3 regions of the Paenarthrobacter sp. TAF1 genome follow, and region 1 is predicted to be linked to each of the others. Evidence: predicted binding sites of a transcription regulator. Region 1 holds the regulator's gene; each other region holds the start of a gene.

What was found. The regulator HrcA, encoded in region 1, represses chaperone genes, less so after heat shock. The targets are predictions, from matches to a motif close to TTNGCACTCGNNNNNNNCGAGTGCNAA.
Region 2: the regulator HrcA is predicted to act here: its motif matches at 2,233-2,259, upstream of AB4Y81_RS08120 (FmdB family zinc ribbon protein).
Region 3: the regulator HrcA is predicted to act here: its motif matches at 2,505-2,531, upstream of groES (co-chaperone GroES).

The regions. Positions count from the first base shown of each region.
Region 1 covers NZ_JBFRDO010000001.1:225,273-234,707, forward strand. Annotated here, with positions in the region: gene AB4Y81_RS01025 (PhoH family protein) at 1-407, opposite strand, end outside; gene AB4Y81_RS01030 (GerMN domain-containing protein) at 783-1,658, shown strand; gene AB4Y81_RS01035 (16S rRNA (uracil(1498)-N(3))-methyltransferase) at 1,674-2,435, opposite strand; gene dnaJ (molecular chaperone DnaJ) at 2,438-3,565, opposite strand; gene hrcA (heat-inducible transcriptional repressor HrcA) at 3,616-4,623, opposite strand; gene AB4Y81_RS01050 (DUF3097 domain-containing protein) at 4,856-5,707, shown strand; gene AB4Y81_RS01055 (DUF4870 domain-containing protein) at 5,837-6,250, shown strand; gene hemW (radical SAM family heme chaperone HemW) at 6,340-7,569, opposite strand; gene lepA (translation elongation factor 4) at 7,570-9,423, opposite strand.
Region 2 covers NZ_JBFRDO010000004.1:408,036-411,858, reverse strand. Annotated here, with positions in the region: gene AB4Y81_RS08130 (AAA family ATPase) at 1-1,026, shown strand, start outside; gene AB4Y81_RS08125 (RcpC/CpaB family pilus assembly protein) at 1,041-1,829, opposite strand; gene AB4Y81_RS08120 (FmdB family zinc ribbon protein) at 1,900-2,172, opposite strand; gene AB4Y81_RS08115 (5-formyltetrahydrofolate cyclo-ligase) at 2,340-2,954, opposite strand; gene galU (UTP--glucose-1-phosphate uridylyltransferase GalU) at 3,054-3,823, shown strand, end outside.
Region 3 covers NZ_JBFRDO010000004.1:432,147-435,969, forward strand. Annotated here, with positions in the region: gene AB4Y81_RS08195 (acyltransferase family protein) at 1-115, opposite strand, end outside; gene groL (chaperonin GroEL) at 369-1,982, opposite strand; gene groES (co-chaperone GroES) at 2,067-2,363, opposite strand; gene AB4Y81_RS08210 (hypothetical protein) at 2,555-2,917, opposite strand; gene AB4Y81_RS08215 (THUMP-like domain-containing protein) at 2,985-3,823, shown strand, end outside.

The DNA of each region.
Region 1 (9,435 bases):
ATGGTCTTGCCACGGCTGGAAAGAATGTTGTGGGTCAGGACATCCGCAGGGTTCTGCACAGACTGGGTCCGCAGGAGGGACACCAACTGCTGGAGCACATCAGGCGTGACCAATGTCCCCTTCGCCACAAGACCGCGCACTTCCTCAAGGAGGCGCATGATGCGGGGAATGACGGTTGCGGGACCGGTCATGGAAAGCTCGTTGCCCCGGACGTGGAAGTTGACGTCCTGGAACTGTTCCTCGATGTACCGCAGGGCTTCATCGTGGCTGCCCAGCGAGTGAACCATCTGGTCGGAGTTGTCGAAGGTGACAACTTCCGTGCGCGTGCCCGGTAAGGTGTGCGGGAACTCGGTGGTCGGCTGGTTCCCGTTTCCGGTCCTGAGCCGCCCGTTCAAAGATTCACTCATAGTGCTGGCCCTACGGCCTGTTCTCCTCCGGTTGATCGTATGACGCAATCCTACGCCAGCGCGGCCCGGGATGAACCTCGCCAATGGTCCGGATCACTGCCGCCGCTGCACTGCCGACATTTTGTCTCAACTCGGCATCAAGCCGGTATCAATCATGTTTCAGTTGGCCGGCGTCCGCAGAAACCCGGCCGGACGCCGTCGACGATGTGCCAAGCTGGCATAGCGGGTGGTCGAGCCCCCGCAGTTCCGACCCCAGCGGCCCGCCCCATAGGCGGCCGCGTTTTGCATCGTAAGACAGGAAACGCCATCACCGAGCCAGCGAGCAACGGAAGCGGCGCACGCAAGCGGACCAAGTCCGCCGTCGTTGCGCCGGCGATGCTTGCTGTCATGCTGCTCACTGGTTGCATCGCAAACGGCGGAGGGGGCAGTCAGGCGACACAGAGCTCGCCTCCGATGACGGTCCAGGACGCCCCTGCGAGCAACGCACCACTGGAAACGACGCAGGCGTCCACCAAGATTCCGGTCTACTGGATCGGGCGGAGCAAGGAGGAGGTCTACCTCTACCGTGAGTTCCGGGACATTTCCGGTGACGGCAATCCTGTGACGACGGCCCTGCGGATCATGATGGCGGAAAAGCCCCTGGATCACGACTTCTTCACGCCCTGGCAGGAACCAGGAAGCCTGGCGACCTCCATCTCGGGGAAAAACGTGATCACCGTTGATGTGTCCCGCGACGCCTTCAACTCAAACCTCGATGCCGGGATGGCACAACGGGCCATCCAGCAGCTGGTTTACACGGCGTCCGCCGCGGCATCGTCCTCCGGACTCATCAACTCCGGACAGCAGATCCAAGTGGTCATTCTCGTTGACGGGCACAAGGACTACATGGCCTTCGGCCAAGTGAAACTTGGCGAACCCATGACGCGTGATGCTTCCTTGGTGGCGCCGCTGTGGATCATCGATCCGCAGGAGGACGTGTCCCTGCCCCCTGGTTTGATCAAGTTCAACGGGCGCACCACGGACAATTCACGGCCCATCAGCTGGCAGCTCCTTCAGGACAACGGCAAGGGTGAGAAGTCGAGCCTGCTCACGGGCCAGACCAAAGCAACCGGCGAACCCGGGCAGTATGGTCTGTTCAGCTTCGGCGCGACACTGAAACCCGGAAAATATGAATTGCGGGTAACCGAGGTCGACGATGCCGGCAAGGCCATAGAATCGAGCACGGACACCCGGTTGTTCACCGTGGCCTGATTCGACGTTCGCCGGCTACCAGCGACCGAGGACGTCGCTGGCCAGGACGACGGCGGCGGGTCCCGCCGTCGACGACCGCAGGACATGGTGACCCAGGAGGGCCGTCACGGCCCCTGCATCGCTAAGCCGTGTCACTTCACGCGGCGAAATCCCGCCCTCAGGCCCCACGATCAACAGAACCTCACTGGGCGAAGCACCGTTGACATCCAGCCTCTCCAGGACCTCCCGCAGAGGGTTTTTGGCGTCCTCGTGAAGAATGACGGCCAAATCGGCCTCGGCAACGGCTTTCACCAAACCGCTGGAGTCGACGATCGGGCGGATTGGAGGTACCCAGGCCCTGCGCGCCTGTTTTGCAGCCGCGGTGACCACTGACTCCCATTTCGCATGCGCCTTGGCTGCCCGCTCCGCCTTCCAGCGCACGATGGATCGCTCCGACTGCCAGGGAATCACGGCATCAATGCCCAGTTCCGTTGCCGTCTCGATTGCGAGCTCGTCGCGATCACCCTTGGCCAACGCCTGAACCAGTACCAATCGAACGTCCGGCTGGGCTTCGAAGACGATGTCGGTGGCGGTCACCGTCAGGGCACCGGGCGCCGCTTCGGCGACCACTCCAGTGAGACGGGCACCTGCGCCGTCGGCGATGTCAACGGACTCACCGACGGCCAAGCGCTTCACCGTCACTGCGTGGCGGGCCTCCGGACCCTCCAGGACAAAATCAGTACCGGGCGCTACGTGGCTGAGGCTGCCGGCCGGTGTAAAGAAAACGGGGTTGCTCACCGCTACAGGTTACCGAGCTTGTCCCGGAGCTTTGCGAACATGCCACCACTGGCCACCAGTTTTCCTTCGGTGAACTGCTCGCCGCGGAGCTTGGCAAGCTGCTGGAGGAGTTCTTCCTGTGCATGGTCCAGTTTGGTAGGTGTTTCCACATGCAGGTGAACCTTGAGATCGCCGCGGCCGTAGCCCCGCAGGTGCGTTACGCCGAGGCCACGAAGGGTGATGACCTCTCCGGACTGCGTGCCTGCCTTCACTTCGATGTCCTGTGCGCCGTCGAACGTCTCAAGCTGCACGTCGGTCCCCAAGGCAGCAGCCGTCATGGGCACGCTGAGGGTGGCGTGGAGGTCGTCGCCTTCGCGTACGAACGTGGAATCGTTGTTGACGCGGATCTCCACGTACAGATCACCGGCCGGACCACCTGCAGGTCCTGCTTCGCCCTGGCCGGACAGCTGGATTCGCGTACCGGTAGCGACGCCGGCGGGAACCTTGATGGTGAGCGAACGGCGGCTCCTGATGCGTCCCTGGCCGTTGCATTCGTTGCAGGGATCCTTGATGACGGTGCCGAAGCCTTCACAGGAACCACAGGGGGCGGTGGTCATGACCTGCCCCAGAATGGAGCGGACGGCGCGCTGAACCTGGCCGCTGCCACCACAAATGTCGCAGCGTTCAGGGTGGGTGCCCGGGCGGCAGCAGCTGCCGTCGCAGGTGGGGCAGACCACGGCTGTGTCCACTTCAAGCTTCTTGTTGACGCCGAACACGGCATCCTTGAGGTCGATCCGAACGCTGATAAGGGCGTCCTGGCCACGTCGTACACGGGAGGCGGGCCCTCCGTGTCCACCGCCGCCGCCAAAGAAAGTGTCGAAGATGTCCTGGAAGGCGAAGCCCTGGCCGGCGTAGCCGCCGCCGAAGCCGTTATCAGTGCCGTTCTCGTTGCCCGTGGCATCGTAGACGCGGCGCTTCTGGGGATCTGACAACACTTCGTAAGCGTGCGTCACGGCCTTGAACTGCTCCGCGACATCTTCACCCGGGTTTACGTCCGGGTGGAGTTTCCGCGCCAACTTGCGGTACGCCTTTTTGATCTCTTCCCCGGTGGCTTCCGGCGAGACTCCCAAAACGTCATAGTGGCTGCTCAAAGTCGGTATCTCTTCCTGGTTGTACTGCGGATGTTTTCCCGGGCCGGTGTTCAGCCGCCGAGAATGCGGGAAAGGTAACGGGCCACGGCACGAACTGCTGCCATGGTGGTGGGATAGTCCATGCGGGTCGGTCCAAGGATTCCCACCTTGGCGCCGGAACCGTAGCCGGTGGCCACTACAGAGGCCTCGGCCAGGCCGTCGTACGGATTCTCCCGGCCAATGCTGACTGTCACGCCCCGGGGATCGTCTCCCATGTCCGACAACAACCGGAGCATGACAACTTGTTCCTCAAGGGCCTCAAGCACGGGACCGATGCTTAGCGGGAAGTCAACGTTGGAACGTGCGAGGTTGGCCGTACCGGCCATCAGAATGCGTTCCTCACGGCTGGTGTCGCTCAGGGATTCCAAGCCAGTGGCCAGCCTTTGGGCGAGGGCACGAAGATCCGGCGGGCAAAGGGCCACCACCGACGGTAACACCTGCGGCAGGAGTGCCAGCTGGGTGCCGGCGATGCTGCCAAGGAATCGTGACCGCAACAACATCAAAGCCTCGTTCCCCACGTCCGAACCGGCGTCGATGACTTTTTGCACGACGCTCCCGGTGTCCGCAATGAGGACCACCAGCACCTGTTTGGGGGCCAGCAGAACGAACTCCGCGTGGCGGACCAATGCGCGGTGCGAGTGGGGATACTGCACGACGGCGACCTGGTTGGTCAGCTGGGAAAGGAGCCGTACTGTGCGCTCAAGAATGTCATCGACGTCGTCGGGTCCTTCAAGCAGCGAGTGAATTGCCCGACGCTCGGCGGCGGACAACGGCTTGACCTGGGAGATGCGGTCAACGAACAGGCGATAGCCCTTGTCAGTGGGGATTCGGCCGGCGCTGGTATGCGGGGCGGCAATAAGACCTTCTTCTTCCAGGACAGCCATGTCATTGCGGATGGTGGCACTGGAAACACCCAGGTGATGACGCTCAACGAGGGCTTTCGATCCCACCGGCTCCCGGGAATGCACGTAATCCTCAACGATGGCACGCAGCACTTCCAATTTGCGTGGCTCACTCATTGCTACACCTCCTGACGACTGCCATGGTCCATGGGACCGGTCCCCGCGGGACCTCCAATGGATCACCGCACACTTAGCACTCAACATGCCCAAGTGCTAACAAGTCTAGTATGAGCCACCACGTTGTTAGCATTGAAACCGTCCGAGGACTGCATCCAGGGCGGCGTCCCGATACCGGCTGACGGCAACCCGCCCCTGTCCCCTTTCACATCACCACAGAGGTAGGAATTCCTTGGCTTTCGACAATTGGGGCCCGCAGGACCTGACCGCTCCAGCCAAACGCCAGCTCCCTGAGGTGCCGGTGCAACGCGGCATGGTCCTCGAAGACGTCCAGTCAGGATGGGTGGGCGAAGTCACCCGGGTGGAAAAGACCGGTGGCATGCACATCGTGTCGCTCGAGGACAGGCGCGGTAAAACGAAGTCGTTCCAACTCGGGTACGGATTCCTTCTCGAAGGACAAGCGATCAGGTTGATGCCTCCGGCCCCTCGCCGGCCCGCTTCAGCGGTTCAGGCGAATCGCACGGCCTCGGGTTCGGTAAAGGTCCAGGGGCAACGGGCGCAGGTCGCGAAGGCCAGCCGCATCTGGGTGGAGGGCAAGCACGACGCTGAACTCGTGGAGAAAGTCTGGGGTGACGACCTCCGTGTTGAAGGAATTGTGGTGGAACCGCTCCACGGCGTGGACGACCTCAAGTCCGCCATTGCCGACTTCCGACCCGGTCCCGGCCGCCGCCTTGGCATCCTGGTGGACCACCTCGTGGCGGGCTCAAAGGAGTCCCGGATCGCAGCCGAGGCCATGACTGTCCCCGGCGCTGCAGGCAACGTCCTGATCGTGGGCCACCCTTATGTGGACGTGTGGCAGGCCATCCGGCCGAAGGTCCTGGGCATCGAGCAATGGCCCGCCGTTGCCCGCGGCACTGATTGGAAGACCGGGATTCTCACGGCCTTCGGTTGGCCCCACGAAACAGCGGAGGACATCGGGCTGGGCTGGCAGCGCCTGCTGGGCGCAGTGCACAGCTATGCGGACCTTGAGGCATCGTTGTTGGGGCGTGTGGAAGAAGTCATCGACTTCCTCACCGTCCCGTAGTCCACGGTCCGGATCATCAGGATCCGGCATGCTTCCGGGGCGTTGGTCCCGGGAAGGACGCGCGGCCCGGTATTCTTGGACAGCAACACAGCAGCATCTTTAAAGCATTTAAGGCAAAGGGAAGACACCGTGGCAGATAACGCTCCTGAAGAACCGGGCAGCGCCGCAGGCCGGCCCCAGTACCATGGCGCCCCTGCCAACGCACTCCCGTTGACAGCCAGCGAGGACAGGCAGTGGGCCACTTTGGCCCACTTCGGCGGCATCCTTGGATGCTTGCCGGCTCTCCTGATCTACCTGATTTTCCGCGACCGCGGGCCGTTCACAGCGCAGGAATCCAAGGAGGCACTGAATTTCACGTTGCCTCCCACCATTGCCGCCGTCTTGGCCAACATCCTTGTCCTGCTGCCGGTGGTGGGAAACATTTTTGCCGTCATTGCCACGGGTATCTGGGTGGCACTGACGTGCTTCTCTGTTTCAGCGGGCATCCGGGTCAACCACGGCCAGCCCCACCGCTACCGTTTCAACCTGCGCTGGATCAAGTAGGACCCCGATCCGCCCGATGAATCCGGGGGGTCCGGGGGGTCCGGGGGGTCCGGGGGGTACGGTACCGGGCTGTCAGTCCCAGGCGAAGGTCAGTCCGGCAGGATCCTGCGGACTACGGCATCTGCGAGCAACCTGCCCTTAAGGGTAAGAACCAGTCGTCCCTTGAATGCCTGAACCGGATCAACCAGTTCGTCAGCAATGAGGCCCGCCATCGCGTGGCGCCCAATCGCATCCAGGGCATCTACGGCAAGGCCCGTTCCGAGCCGCGCCTCCAGCATGATCCGCTCGACTTCCCGGGTGCCGGCGTCGAGGGTTTCGCGCCCTGCGGCAGGTGAGGTCCCTGACCCCAATCGTGATGCGTAGGCCGTGGGGTGTTTGACGTTCCACCACCGGACACCGCCCACGTGTGAGTGCGCGCCGGGGCCGATTCCCCACCAATCGTCTCCGCGCCAATACGCGAGGTTGTGCTTGCACGCCTGATCCGGAGTCCTCGACCAGTTGCTGACTTCGTACCAGTTCAAGCCGGCCGAGGAGATCATCTTGTCCGCCAGTTCATACTTTGCGGCGTGGTCGTCGTCGTCGATTCCGGGCACCTGGCCACGCTTGATCTGCGCGGCAAGTTTGGTGCCATCCTCGACTATCAATGCGTAGGCGCTGATGTGGTCCGGCCCGTACGAGAGCGCCGTCTTGAGTGAGAACTCCCAGTCCTCCATGGACTCCCCTGGTGTCCCGTAGATAAGGTCCAGGCTGACGGAGAGGCCTGCTTCGCGGGCCCATTGCACCACCAGCGGCACCCGGCTGGGAGTGTGGGTGCGGTCCAGCACTTTCAGCACGTGCGGAACCGCAGACTGCATGCCGAAGGACACGCGGGTGAAGCCCGCGTCCGCAAGCACCTTCAAGGATTCGGGTGTTACAGAGTCGGGATTGGCCTCGGTGGTCACCTCAGCGCCGGGCTCCAAGCCCCAGTAGCCGACGGCGGCGCGCAGGATCTCTGCGAGATCCTCCGCAGGCAGGAGCGTGGGCGTACCGCCACCAAAAAATACTGTGCTTAGTGGACGATGCGGAAGGCCAGAGGCCTCAAGGGCCGTCGCCGCGAAAGCGACTTCGGAAACAGCCGTGGAAGCATAGGCATCCTGCGACGCTCCCCCGCCGAGCTCCGTGGCGGTATACGTGTTGAAATCGCAATAGCCACACCGTACGGCACAAAACGGAATGTGCACGTAGAGCCCGAATTTGCGTTGCTCGACGCCGTCCAGCACCTGCGGTGGCAATAATCCATCCGCAGGTGCCGGATCGCCCAAAGGAAGGACGCTGGGCATTTACTTCTTGGCCTTGTCCTTGGACTCGTCGGTCGTCAGTGCTGCGATGAAGGCCTCCTGGGGAACCTCAACGCGGCCCACCATCTTCATGCGCTTCTTGCCTTCTTTTTGCTTTTCGAGCAGCTTGCGCTTACGCGTGATGTCACCGCCGTAGCACTTGGCAAGAACGTCCTTGCGGATGGCACGGATGCTCTCACGGGCGATGATGCGGGAGCCAATGGCTGCCTGGATGGGCACTTCGAACTGCTGCCTGGGAATAAGCTCGCGGAGCTTTCCGGTCATCATCACACCGTAGGCGTAGGCCTTGTCGCGGTGGGTGATGGCGCTGAACGCATCCACTTGTTCACCTTGTAGCAGGATGTCGACCTTGACGAGGTCGGCGACCTGTTCGCCGTCGGCCTTCCAGTCCAGCGAGGCGTAACCGCGGGTCTTGGACTTCAGGAGGTCGAAGAAGTCGAACACGATCTCGGCCAGCGGGATCCAGTATCGGAGCTCCACGCGGTCCTCGGACAGGTAATCCATGCCCTTCATCTGGCCGCGGCGGCTCTGGCACAGTTCCATGATTGCGCCAACGAACTCGTTGGGCGCCAGGACCGTGGCAGAGACCATCGGCTCGCGGACCTCGGAGATCTTGCCTGTGGGGTACTCGCTGGGGTTGGTGACGTGGACGACGCGCTTGTCTTCCAGAGTAACCTCGTACTCCACGTTCGGAGCAGTGGAAATGAGGTCCAGGTTGTATTCACGCTCGAGGCGCTCACGCGTGATTTCAAGGTGCAGAAGCCCCAGGAAGCCCACACGGAAACCGAAGCCCAGCGCAGCGGAGGTCTCGGGCTCGTACACCAGGGCGGCGTCGTTGAGCATGAGCTTTTCGAGCGCATCGCGAAGGACCGGATAATCCGTGCCATCCAAGGGGTACAGGCCCGAGAAGACCATCGGCTTGGCATCTGCGTAACCGCTGAGGGATTCCGACGCCGGCTTGGCCAGGTTGGTGACGGTGTCGCCGACCTTGGACTGACGGACATCTTTCACGCCGGTGATCAGGTAGCCCACCTCGCCAACGCCCAAGCCCTTCGAGGGCGTGGGCTCCGGGGAACTCACACCGATTTCGAGAAGCTCGTGCGTCGCACGGGTAGACATCATCTGGATACGTTCGCGGGGATGCAGCATGCCATCCACAACACGGACATAAGTCACGACGCCCCGGTAGGTGTCATAGACCGAGTCGAAGATCATGGCCCGGGCGGGAGCGTCAGGATCGCCTACGGGGGAAGGCAAATCGCGGACGATCTTGTCCAGGAGCGCTTCGACGCCCACGCCCGTCTTGCCGGAAACCTTCAGAACGTCCTCCGGGTCCCCACCGATGAGGTTGGCGAGCTCAGCCGCGTATTTCTCGGGCTGGGCCGCAGGGAGGTCGATCTTGTTCAGGACCGGAATGATGGTCAGGTTGTTTTCCATCGCCAGGTACAGGTTGGCAAGGGTTTGGGCCTCGATGCCCTGTGCCGCGTCGACCAGCAGAACCGCGCCCTCGCAGGCTGCCAGGGACCGGGAAACCTCGTAGGTGAAGTCGACGTGACCCGGAGTGTCGATCATGTTCAGGGCATAGCTGGTGCCGTCCAGTTCCCAAGGCATGCGGACAGCCTGGGACTTGATGGTGATGCCGCGTTCGCGCTCAATATCCATGCGATCCAGATACTGGGCCTTCATGTCGCGTTGCTGAACGACGCCGGTGAACTGCAGCATGCGGTCGGCCAGGGTGGATTTACCGTGGTCAATGTGGGCAATGATGCAGAAGTTCCGGATGATGGCCGGATCTGTTGCGGCGGGCACCGGTGCGGTGCGGGCCATGGGAGACACGCAGGATCCTTA
Region 2 (3,823 bases), on a different contig from region 1:
CGGGACCATGTGATCTTCTCCCTCGGGTATGGACGCACCCCGCATGGCCGGGCGCTCCACTCCTTTGGACCGCTGTCCACTGAGGGTGGGCGTAACCGCTTTGCCTTGGCCATGACCAGGGCCCGGCGCTCCATGCACGTCCTGAGCTGCTTCCGGCCCGAGGACCTCGACCTCGATCGCCTGGCGCACGGCGCAGTGGACTTCTACGAGTTGCTGGACAGGGAGCTCTCGGGGAACAGCAATCTCGGAACCCCGGCATCCCGTGCCGTTGCCAGCGAGCAAGCACTTGGCGAGGACCCGTTGGTGGCGGATCTTGGCGAACGACTGCGTGCCCGCGGCGCCCGTGTCTGGCACCTTTACGACGGTGTGCTGGACATAGCCGCAGCCGCTGATCCTGTGCACACCATTGGCAGGGAAGGTGCTGAAATTCCCACGCCCGTCGCCATCGAGTCCGATGGCACGGAACGATACCGGCGCATGAGTGTCCGTGAACGCAGCCGGCTGCGGCCTCAACTGCTGGAGCGCATGGGGTGGCGTTACATGTCGCTGTGGACGATCGAAGTCTTCACGGACCCGTCCTCCTGCGCCGATCGCATCGGTTCCTACCTTGGACTGGAAAACCACATTCCGAAGGCTGCCGAGCCGTCTCAACATGGCTTCCTGGACATGGATGTTGAACAATTGAATCTGGACAAGGCTCAGCCTGTGTTCACCCGTTCCCCGGCCACCGGACCGGATCACCAACCCGAGGAGGATGCGGAGGGGACGCGGGACCAGACAGGGGACAGGAAAGAAGCACCAATGACGGAACAAGGAAATGGTTCCACCGACGGCTCTGCCGGGGAGAACAGTGGATCGGACAACACGGCAGCTGAAAACGCCGCCGAGCCGACGGCTGCCAAGCACAGCTCGGGCGGCATCCTCCCCACCAAGGCCGCGGAGGACGATCCCCGCAGATGGGGCGATGAAGCAGGCTATGACCACGAGCAGTGGTTGAAGGAACAGAAGCCCCCGCACTGGGGATGAGCGATTGAGCAGCTTCATGGGCTGACCAGAACAAAGAAAAGCTTGCCTTGCGTGGATGCGCCGGCAAGCTTTTCTGCTTGTTGGGGGTTGGCAGCGACCACCACCAGCCCTTCTGTATCGCTGGTGCCAAGCCATTCGCCGGCCTTGCCGCCCTGGGCCGAAGTCCAGAGAACAGGAACAGGGCCAGCCAAAACCTGGCTCTGGCGGGATTCGTCATAACTGCCGGACGCCGTGAGGACAACGGTCACCAGCTGCCCCGGCGACAGAAGCTGGATGGAAGAAGGATCTGCCATGCGCAGGGGGACGGCAGCGGAACCTGCAGGAGTGCCCGCGAGCAAGCCAGGGCCCAGGAGGCTTGAGTCCGTGGGTGTTTGTCCCTTGCCCAAAGGAGAGGCCAGCTGGCGCCCAACCAGGGTCGCGACATCATCCACCCACGCGGAGATGGCCAGTTCGGCTGCGACATCGACCCTGGTGAAATCTGACTCCTTCAGGCTCGCGCCGGCCGGTAGATCACGGGCTGCGACCAGGACGCTGACCCGGGCGGCCGACGCAGGAGTCAGCTGCTGTACCGCCAGACCGGCAGCAAGGCATAGAAGCAGCGCGACGCAAAGCCGCCGGTTGCGGGAAAGCCACGCCCTGAGTGTGGGCTTTCGCTTTGGAGGTCCGTTGCGCCGCGCACGGCCGAACCCCCGTGGAAAGCGCCTGGGGGAGGGCGAGGGGTGGTACGGCAACCGTTCATGTCCAGCTGTTCCAGCTGGACGCTCGGCATGGGCAAGGAAGGCGCTACGGGCGGAGTGTGACATGCCGCCACGGTAGCCAGCAGCCCCGGCCGCCTAACAGGGGCCGGGTTGCCTATGTGGAAAAGTTCCGGGGCTAGCTCGCCGCGGCGGCCGGTGCGGGAGCGGGCGTGGCCGCAGCTGCGGGTGCAGCCGGTGACGTGGGCGCAGCGGATACTGTGCTGCCCTTGGCGTCACGGGAGTCAGTGCGGTAGAAACCAGAGCCCTTGAACACGACGCCCACGCTGTTGAACTTCTTGCGCAGCGTGCCTTTGCATTCAGGGCACTCTGTCAGGGAGCTGTCTGAGAAGGACTGGACGATGTCGAAGGCATGGTCACAGTCTTTGCAGGCGTATGCGTATGTGGGCACTGAGTTCCTCCTTTAGGACAAAGTTCAGGTCCTGCTCCGCCGTGCCGAATAATTTCCGCATTAGCAGTCCCAGGGCCTGAGTGCCAATTCTATCATCCGTCCCCCTGAGGTGTGCCAGCACTTGTGCCGGAGCTCACCAACCGGAACCCGCCGGAAATGACCGGGAGTCAGACGGGCTCCGCTGCGTTGTCGAGAACCACAACGCCCGAAGGTGTCAGCACTTCCCGCACCGGGCGATCGAAGGCCTCGGCGGGTATGGAGCCTGAAGGCAACAGATCGTCGTCGTACACCACCGCGATGGTGGGCGGCCGCCGGCCGGACGCGTCCAGGCCCTGCAGGAGCCGGTCGTAATAACCGCCGCCTTGGCCAATCCTGTTCCCGTCCCGGTCCACTGCGGTGGCCGGCATGAAGATTCCGGCCGTCGAAGCGACGACTGAACTGTCCAGGCGCTCACCGGTGGGTTCGTCGATGGGAGCGTAGGCGGACCTTGTGAAGACCGTGGACGGCGTCCAATACACCCAACTCAGTTGCCGTTCCGGTTCGCAGACGGGGAGCAGGACTTCATGGCCCGCTTCGTGGAGGGCTTCAAGCAGTGGCATGGTGGGTGGCTCGAAGGCGACTCCCACGTACACCGCGAACGACGACGGTGTTCCGGACGTGACGGAGCTGGCCCACGAGGAACCGTGCCTGGCTATCGCTTCGCCCGCAACAGCGATTTGCCCTGGTGTCAGGGCCCTTCTGTACAGCCGCCGGTTGCGGCGGATGTCTTCTTTCGACGCCATCTGTATCCAATCCTGGGGGTTCGTCGGGTCCGGTTAAAGTGTTTCCTTGTGTGTTGCCGGCAATAAAATGTGCGGCCCGCGCGGCGGGGGGTTTAGCTGATGCTCTCTTCCTTCCGTTACATTAGTCCGGTGACTCTCGATAACAACGCTGTCCGTAAGGCCGTCATCCCCGCAGCGGGTCTTGGTACCCGGTTCCTTCCCGCCACCAAGGCGATGCCGAAGGAAATGCTGCCTGTGGTCGATAAGCCCGCCATCCAGTACGTCGTCGAAGAAGCGGTGAAGGTTGGCCTGCACGACGTCCTCATGATCACAGGACGCAGCAAGCGCGCCCTGGAAGACCACTTTGACCGTGTTCCGGCGCTTGAAGCGACCCTGGCTGAGAAGGGCGACACCGCCAAGCTGGAAGCGATTCAGTCGGCTACCAACCTGGGCGACATCCACTATGTCCGCCAAGGCGACCCGAACGGCCTCGGCCACGCAGTCCTTCGTGCAAAGCAGCACGTCGGCTACGAGCCTTTTGCCGTCCTGCTGGGCGATGACCTCATCGACGCCCGCGACGACCTCCTGAGCGAAATGATTGCGGTCCAGCAGAAGACCGGCGGTTCCGTGGTAGCCCTGATCGAGGTCGAGCCTTCCAAGATCAGCGCTTACGGTTGCGCCGACGTCGAGGATATCGGCGAGGACGGTTACGTCCGCATCAAGCAGTTGGTGGAAAAGCCGTCGCCGGAAGAGGCGCCGTCAAACCTCGCCGTGATTGGCCGCTACGTGCTGCACCCGGCCGTCTTCGAAGTCCTGGAGCAGACCGGCCCCGGCCGCGGTGGCGAAATCCAGCTGACCGATGCGCTTGAGGTCCTGGCTGCCGGCGAAGG
Region 3 (3,823 bases), on a different contig from region 1:
GGCGGAACTTGGACTTTCCAACGGGACCGGAAGCCCGCCTACCGCGGTGGGCAGGGGCTGTAATCGCTGGGGTAGTCACGTTAGGCAGTTCCTTAAAGCGGCTGGCACAAAGCATCCATAATACGCGGTTCAGCCCACCCGCCCCCAGTTCGAGGATGCTGCTGACCGCCTTCCGCACCTCCCCCGGGCCCGGTTCAGCCATCCATTCTTGCAGCTCTTCCTGTGTGTGACCTGTGCCGATGCGTCATTCGGATCCCTGCGGCCACAGCGATACGCCGGCCCGGAAGTTGTGATGCATCGCACAGGATCTTAACAGCAGAAACCCCGGTCACAACTAGGTGCGACCGGGGTTTCCGCGGGACAGGCGCTTAGTGCTGGTGGCCTGCGTGCGCGTCTTCTTCCTCAGCGGGCTTCTCGGCAACCAGGGTCTCGGTGGTGAGAACCAAGGCAGCGATGGAAGCGGCGTTGCGGAGTGCAGAGCGGGTGACCTTGACGGGGTCGATCACGCCGGCGGCGATCAGGTCCTCGTACTCGCCGGACTTGGCGTTGAAGCCGTGGTTGGCTTCGAGTTCGGAAACCTTGGCGGTGACCACGAAACCGTCGAAGCCGGCGTTCTGCGCGATCCAGCGCAGCGGCTGGACCAGTGCGCGACGAACGATGCCTACAGCGGCCGCAGCGTCACCTTCGAGGTCCTTGACCGCCTGGGACTCGTCCAGGGCCTTCAGGGCGTGGATCAGGGCGGAACCGCCACCGGAAACGATGCCTTCTTCGAGGGCTGCACGCGTCGAGGAAACGGCGTCCTCAATGCGGTGCTTCTTTTCCTTCAGCTCAACCTCAGTGGCTGCGCCAACCTTGATGACGCCGATGCCGCCAGCGAGCTTGGCCAGGCGTTCCTGCAGCTTTTCCTTGTCCCAGTCGGAATCCGTCCGGGTCAGCTCAGCGCGGAGCTGTGCAACGCGGTCGGCAACGTCCTGGGCCGAACCGGCACCGTCAACGATGGTGGTGTTGTCCTTGGTGACCGTGATGCGGCGGGCGGTACCGAGTACCTCGAGGCCAACGGAGTCCAGCGTCAGGCCCAGGTCCGGGGAAACTACCTGCGCACCGGTCAACGTAGCGATGTCCTGGAGCATGGCCTTGCGGCGATCGCCGAAGCCCGGAGCCTTGACGGCAACGACGTTGAGCGTGCCGCGGATACGGTTGACGATCAGGGTGGAAAGGGCTTCGCCTTCGATGTCCTCAGCGATGATGAAGAGGGGCTTGTTGGCCTGCAGGGCCTTCTCGAGCAGCGGCAGGAAGTCCTGCAGCGAGGAGATCTTGCCCTGGTTGATCAGGATGAGGGCGTCTTCGAGGACAGCTTCCTGGCGTTCTGCGTCGGTGACGAAGTACGGGGAGAGGTAGCCCTTGTCGAACTGCATGCCCTCGGTCAGGACCAGCTCGGTCTGCGTGGTGGAGGACTCTTCGATGGTGATGACACCATCCTTGCCTACCTTGCCGAAGGCCTCGGCGAGGAGCTCGCCGACTTCATCGCTCTGCGCGGAGATGGCTGCGACGTTGGCTACCTGGGTGCCTTCGACTTCGCGGGCATTCTCCAGGAGGCGTGCAGCGACGGCTTCCACTGCAACTTCGATGCCGCGCTTGATCTCGCCGGGAGCTGCGCCGGCAGCAACGTTGCGCAGGCCTTCCTTGACCAGGGCCTGGGCCAGCACGGTTGCCGTAGTGGTGCCGTCACCGGCAACGTCATTGGTCTTGGTGGCTACTTCCTTGGCAAGCTGGGCGCCAAGGTTCTCGTAGGGGTCGTCAAGCTCAACTTCACGGGCGATGGTGACACCATCGTTGGTGATCGTGGGGGCGCCCCACTTCTTGTCCAAGACGACGTTGCGGCCGCGCGGGCCCAGCGTCACCTTGACAGTGTTGGCGAGCTTGTCGATACCGGCCTCAAGAGACCGGCGGGCAGCATCGTTAAAAGCAAGCTGCTTTGCCATGGTTGTGTCCTTTCGAGACAGAAAACCCGCACCGCTGACGCTCGGAATGATTCCAACGCGACGGCGGTGCGGGGCTCCAGGAAGTTACTTTACGACGATCGCAAGGACGTCGCGGGCGGACAGAACGAGGTACTCGCTGCCGCCGGTCTTGACTTCGGTTCCACCGTACTTGGAGTAGATGACGACGTCGCCAACAGCTACGTCAACCGGTACGCGGTTGCCGTTGTCATCGAAGCGGCCGGGGCCGATTGCAACAACTTCGCCTTCCTGCGGCTTCTCCTGCGCGGAGTCCGGAATAACCAGGCCGGAAGCCGTGGTCTGCTCTGCTTCGAGCGGGCGAACAACAATACGATCCTCAAGAGGCTTAATCGAGACCGACACTCGGACTCTCCTTTTCATGAGCTGATTCATGGACTAAGAACTAGGGTGCCGTGGCGTACAACCGTCGTCGCGGTGCCGGTGGACGCCTGGCGTGATTAGCACCCTCAAGGGGAGAGTGCTAACTAGACTCTATGTAAGGCGTTAGCACTCGGTCAAGGTGAGTGCCAGCATTTCGTCATCGGTGAACGTTGTCACTGGTCCCGGAGGTCATCAAGGTCGTAGTCTTCGCCGTCGTCGTCCTCATCCAAGGAAGCGCTGCCGCGGTTCAGGTAAAGCACCACCGCCGAAGCCACCGCCACGACGCCGGAAACCACCAGCGCGATGATCCCGCCGAGGCGCGCACCGGCGTAGAGGTCGCGGATGTCGCGTGCCTCATCCGTCGCATCGTTCACGCTCTTGCCGCTGACGGAGTAGGCCGCTGCGTTGAAGGAATCCAGCGCGAAAATAACGATCAGCAAGCCTATGCAGACCACCGCGATGACAGCGCCCGCGATCAGGGCGGGACGGGCATACGTGGTGAGGCGGGAGGGCTGTGGTGCTGCGTTGTCTTCCATGAAAACAACCCTATCCGGCTGATTCCCCAGTCACGCAGCCATGACGCGCGACGCTAGGCTTGTTCCCATGCCTCATGCACCGCAGGAACAGATCGCACCTTTATTGACCACTGAAGGTTGGGAGCTTCTTGCCTCGCTGGGACCCTACCGTGAGGCTGATGCCTTCAGCGTCAATGCCAGCCTCCGCAAGGCCGGCCACTCCCCGGAACTCGTGGCCGCCGTCCTGACCCAATCACGCTTACGGACCCGGGCTGAGGCGAAGTTCGGCGAATTCGCCCGGCAGATGCTGTTCACCCAGGCGGGCCTGGAGCAGGCAACCCGGCTGAACGTCGCCGCCCGCCACGCCGAACGTTTTGCCCAGGCCGGCATCACCCATGTGGCCGATCTCGGCTGCGGCCTCGGCGCCGATTCCATGGCGATGGCTTCCATGGACATTGCTGTCACCGCTGTGGAGATGGACGAAACCACCGCTGCCTGCGCCATGATCAACCTCATGCCTTTCCCGCATGCAACGGTGGTGCACTCGGACGCGGAATCAATGGACCTCGAGGGCATCGACGGCGTGTGGATGGACCCTGCCCGACGCACCACGTCCACGTCGGGAACCAAAAGAATCTGGGACCCGGAGGCGTTCTCGCCCCCGTTGTCCTTCGTGGAGAGCGTGGCGGCCACCGGGCGTGCAGTAGGGGTAAAGATGGGCCCGGGCATCCCCCACGACACGGTGCCTTCGGGCTGCGAGGCCCAATGGGTTTCCGTGGGCGGCGATGTCACCGAGGCCACTCTCTGGTTCAACGCAGTAGCCCGCCCGGGCGTCCGCCGCGCCGCATTGCTCCTTGGCAGCCAAGGCGCCGCCGAAATCACCAGCGGCGAGGACTTCGGCGGTGGCCCGGCAGCCGCCGTCGGGCC